Regions from separate parts of the Streptomyces sp. NPDC048257 genome, predicted to be linked through region 2. Evidence: riboswitches for the same ligand, from Rfam matches in the RefSeq annotation. Region 2 holds a riboswitch; the other holds the start of a gene.
The links. A riboswitch is a leader RNA that binds a small molecule or an ion and turns the genes downstream of it on or off. The one in region 2 is predicted to bind ZMP and ZTP.

Region 1 (2,380 bases), on a different contig from region 2:
ACGTCGTCACCGTTGATGTGACCCTGCTCGCGGCCGCGCTCGACGAGCGTGACCAGGGCCTCGGATTCGGCGATCTCCGGAGGGAACGTACGGGACGGGCTGAGCGACACAAGGAGCCTCTCGTTGCGAACAGATAAGGGTGGGCGGGACATCATCGCGCGAACTCGGGAAACAGACCCGAGGGGGTTCTGTATTCCGGGCTGCGCGAGGACACCTGTCGGTTCATCGCATGCCCGAGTCGATTCGTTACGCGCTGAATTGAGTGACCTGCGCCACGCTGTGTCCGCGCAACCGATCCGGCGCAGATCCGTCCGCCCTTCACATCAGCCCGTTTTGCGGGCTTCGATGAGGAATCGGGCGGTATGAGCGACGAACGGACCTTCGCGTTCGATCTGTTCGTGCAGCTCGCGCAACCGGTCCCGGTACTGCCCGACCGTGAAGCCGGGCACCATCCAGATCACCTTCCGCAGAAAGTAGATCACGGCTCCGATGTCGTGGAACTCCGTACGCAGTCGTTCGGAGCGCAGATCGAGGATGTCGAGGCCGGCCGCGGTGGCGTCGGCGACCGCGTCGTCGGGGTGCCGGGCGCGACGGGTCTCCTCCGGCTGCGGGCCGAGGAAGTACTCGACGAGCTCGAAGACGCTCGCCGGACCGACCTGCTGCGAGAGGTAGGTGCCGCCCAGCGTCAGGACCCGCGCGATCTCCTCCCACCAGATGGTCACCGGGTGCCGGCTGGTCACCAGCTCGAAGGCCGCGTCGCCGAAGGGCAGCGGCGGCTCGTCGGAGTCCGCGACCACCACCGCGCCCAGCGGGTGCAGCAGCCGCGTCGCCTTCTCGATGTGGGGCGGCCAGGACTCGGTGGCCACCATCAGCGGCGGCAGCGGACCGGAACCGGCCAGCACCTCGCCGCCGCCGGTCTGGATGTCCAGCGCGGACCGGACCCGGGCCAGCCGCTCGCCCATCAGACGCTGGTAGCCCCAGGAGGGGCGCTGCTCGGTGGCCCGGCCGTCGAGCCACGAGAAGTCCCAGCCGTCCACGGAGACGGAGTCGGCCTCGGCGACAAGATGGTCGAAAGTACGCGTCATGCATTGATCGTCCCAGGTCGGACGCCCGTCAACCACCGGATATGTCGACTACAGTGGTCAGCGGGCCGTGACTGGCGTTCGGGTGGATCACCACCGGGGAGCGGCCCGGCGTACCTGCGGGCTTCGGGTACGTCGACTGCCGCGCGCCTGGGCGAACCGCGATCCGCAGCGACGTTCAGGAGACCCCGTGACGACTGCCCAGACTGCCGGCGCCACCGCCGCCGCCACTGCCCGGCTGATGGACGGCACCGCCCTCGCCCGTCGCATCTCGGAGCAGACCGCCGCCCACGCGGCGAAGATCACCGAGCGCACCGGCACCGCGCCCTGCCTCGCGACCGTGCTGGTCGGCGAGGACCCCGCTTCCGTCACCTACGTACGCATGAAGCAGAACCGCTGCGCGAAGGCCGGGATCACCTCCCGCCACGTCGAGCTGCCGGCCGCGACCACCACCGAGGAGCTGGTGGCCACCCTCACCGCGCTCTCCGAGGACCCGCAGATCAGCGGCATCCTGCTCCAGCACCCCGTCCCGCACCACATCGACGAGCGCGCCGCCTTCGAGGCCATCGCCCCGGGCAAGGACGTCGACGGGGTCACCATGCACTCCTTCGCCGCCATGGGCTTCGGGCTGCCGGGCTTCGTCTCCTGCACCCCCGGCGGCATCATGCGGCTGCTGGAGGCCTACGACGTGGACCTGACCGGCAAGCACGCCGTGGTCGTCGGCCGCAGCGCGATCCTGGGCAAACCGGCCGGGATGCTGCTGCTGGAGCAGAACGCCACCGTCACCTACTGCCACTCCCGTACCCGGGACCTGCCCTCGATCGTGCGCCAGGCGGACGTGCTGGTCGCCGCCGTCGGCAAGGCCGAGTTCATCCGCGGTGAGGACATCAAGCCGGGCGCGGTGGTCCTGGACGCCGGGTACAACGAGGGCAACGTCGGCGACGTGCACTTCGAGTCGGCCGCCGCCCGCGCCTCGCTGATCACTCCGGTGCCGGGCGGGGTCGGCCCGATGACCATCGCCGTACTGCTGGAGCAGACCGTCCAGGCGGCCGCCGCGCAGGCCGGGCTGGACCTCGCGGAGCTCTGACCGCAGAGCGAACGCCCCGGGCCCCCGGGTCCGGGGCGTTCCGCGTTTCAGGCCCCGGCGGCGGAGCGGGCAGCCGTGGCGACGATGGGGGAGGTACGGAACTCCCGAGCCAGGGCGGTCAGCGGCCGGTCGGACAGCCGTGGCGGCTCGGCGTGCTGCGGAGGCCCGGCGGCACCGTCGGAGGCGGCCCGGCACCGGCACGCCGCGGCGA
Region 2 (2,380 bases):
GCAGGTCCTTCGGATCCTGCGGCATGGTGATCGCGTGCAGGTCGACCACCATGTAGAAGGCGTCGTGCGTCTCCTGCAGGGCGACGTACTGGCGGATGGCTCCGAGGTAGTTCCCGAGGTGGAACGAGCCGGAGGTGGGCTGGATGCCGGAGAGCGCGCGAGGACGATCAGAAGCCATGTCCTCATTCTCTCAGGTGCGGGGGCGGGCTCGGGCCCTCGAGATCCGGCCCCGCCGGTGTTCGAGGCGCGGGTTTCCGGGGGCGGCGCCCCCGGAAACCGGGCCGCAGGTCAGGACAGCGGCAGGCCTGGGGCCGGGAAGGCGGCCATCAGGTCCGTGACCTCCGCCCGGATCGCGGCGAGGGTCTGCTCGTCGCCCTTCGCGGCGGCGTCGACCGCGCGCGAGATCCAGTCGGCCACCTGCGGCATGTGCGCGGCGGACAGGCCCCGCGAGGTCAGCGACGGGGTGCCGATGCGGATGCCCGACGGGTCGAACGGCTTGCGCGGGTCGAAGGGCACCGTGTTGTAGTTCACGACGATGCCCGCCCGGTCCAGGGCCTTGGCCGCGATCTTGCCGGGGACGTCCTTGCCCGTCAGGTCGATCAGGATCAGGTGGTTGTCCGTACCGCCCGAGACCAGGTCGAAGCCGCGCTCCAGCAGCGCCGCGGCCAGCGCCTTGGCATTGGCGACGACCTGGTGCGCGTAGGCCGTGAAGGAGGGCTGGGCCGCCTCGTGCAGGGCGACCGCGATGCCTGCCGTCGTCTGGTTGTGCGGGCCGCCCTGGAGGCCCGGGAAGACCGCCTTGTCGATCGCCTTCGCGTGCTCCTCCCGGCACATCAGCATGGCGCCGCGCGGACCGCGCAGGGTCTTGTGCGTGGTGGTGGAGACGACGTCGACGTGGTCGGCCGGAGACGGGTGCGCGCCGCCCGCGATCAGGCCCGCGATGTGGGCCACGTCCGCGACCAGGACCGAGCCCGCCTCCCGGGCGATCTCCGCGAAGGCGGCGAAGTCGATGGTCCGCGGCAGGGCGGTACCGCCGCAGAAGATCAGCTTGGGCCGCTCGGCGAGGGCCAGCTCGCGCACCGCGTCGTAGTCGATCAGCCCGGTGTCCTGCCGGACGCCGTACTGGACGCCCCGGAACCAGGAGCCCGTCGCCGAGACGCCCCAGCCGTGGGTGAGGTGCCCGCCCATCGGCAGGGCCATGCCCATCACGGTGTCGCCCGGCTTCGCGAAGGCCAGGTACACGGCCAGGTTGGCCGGCGAGCCGGAGTACGGCTGCACGTTGGCGTGCTCCACCCCGAACAGGCCCTTGGCGCGCTCGACGGCCAGCGCCTCGACGCGGTCGATGTTCTGCTGGCCCTCGTAGTAGCGGCGGCCGGGGTAGCCCTCGCTGTACTTGTTCTGCAGCACGGTGCCGGAGGCTTCGAGGACGGCCGCGGACACGTAGTTCTCACTGGGGATCAGGCGCAGGGTCTGCGCCTGGAGTACTTCCTCCGCCGCGACGAACGACGCCAGCTCGGGGTCGGTGGCGAGAAGGGCGGGATGGCGGCTCGCGGACATGCGGGCTCCTCCGGGGTCGATGTGATCGGTACCCCGCGAGGCCCAGGCGAGCGGCCCTGTATGCGGTCGAGCGCGCACGACTCCCCCGGAGTTGGTTCTCCGTACGCCAGTCGCCGTGCGTACCGGACACCTTAGCGGGCGCGCCGCGAACGATGTTTCTGCGTCCGGGATACGAGCGACGATAAGAAGGTGACGCCACCCTCGTCACCGCTTCACCCGGCGCTTCACCCCGCCGGACGGACGATCGGAGACCCCGTGTCGACAACTGCTGATGCCATCCGCGCCGCAGACGCGCACAGCGCGCACAACTACCATCCGCTGCCCCTGGTCGTCGCGTCCGCGGAAGGCGCGTGGATGACCGATGTCGAGGGCCGCAGATACCTCGACATGCTCGCCGGGTACTCGGCCCTCAACTTCGGGCACGGCAACCGCCGTCTGATCGACGCGGCCCGCGCCCAGCTGGAGCGGGTCACGCTCACCTCGCGCGCCTTCCACCACGACCGGTTCGCCGATTTCTGCACCGAGCTCGCCGCGCTCTGCGGCAAGGAGATGGTGCTCCCCATGAACACGGGCGCGGAGGCCGTGGAGACGGCGGTGAAGACCGCCCGCAAGTGGGGGTACGAGGTCAAGGGCGTCCCGGACGGGCACGCCAAGATCGTGGTCGCCGCCGACAACTTCCACGGGCGGACCACGACCATCGTCTCCTTCTCCACGGACCACGAAGCCCGCGACCACTTCGGCCCGTACACACCGGGCTTTGAGATCGTCCCGTACGGGGACCTCACCGCGCTGGCCCACGCCGTCACCGAGAACACCGTGGCCG

Region 1: it holds a riboswitch for ZMP and ZTP, as region 2 does, so the genes downstream of both, ACGFZK_RS05680 (bifunctional 5,10-methylenetetrahydrofolate dehydrogenase/5,10-methenyltetrahydrofolate cyclohydrolase) here and glyA (serine hydroxymethyltransferase) in region 2, are expected to answer to the same signal.

What each region holds. Positions count from the first base shown of each region.
Region 1 is NZ_JBICZI010000002.1:369,126-371,505, forward strand. Features, by position in the region: gene ACGFZK_RS05670 (RNA polymerase sigma factor) at 1-152, opposite strand, end outside; gene ACGFZK_RS05675 (class I SAM-dependent methyltransferase) at 324-1,085, opposite strand; ZMP/ZTP riboswitch at 1,143-1,245, shown strand; gene ACGFZK_RS05680 (bifunctional 5,10-methylenetetrahydrofolate dehydrogenase/5,10-methenyltetrahydrofolate cyclohydrolase) at 1,324-2,169, shown strand; gene ACGFZK_RS05685 (MAB_1171c family putative transporter) at 2,217-2,380, opposite strand, start outside.
Region 2 is NZ_JBICZI010000009.1:87,849-90,228, reverse strand. Features, by position in the region: gene trpS (tryptophan--tRNA ligase) at 1-178, opposite strand, end outside; gene glyA (serine hydroxymethyltransferase) at 289-1,557, opposite strand; ZMP/ZTP riboswitch at 1,591-1,681, opposite strand; gene rocD (ornithine--oxo-acid transaminase) at 1,813-2,380, shown strand, end outside.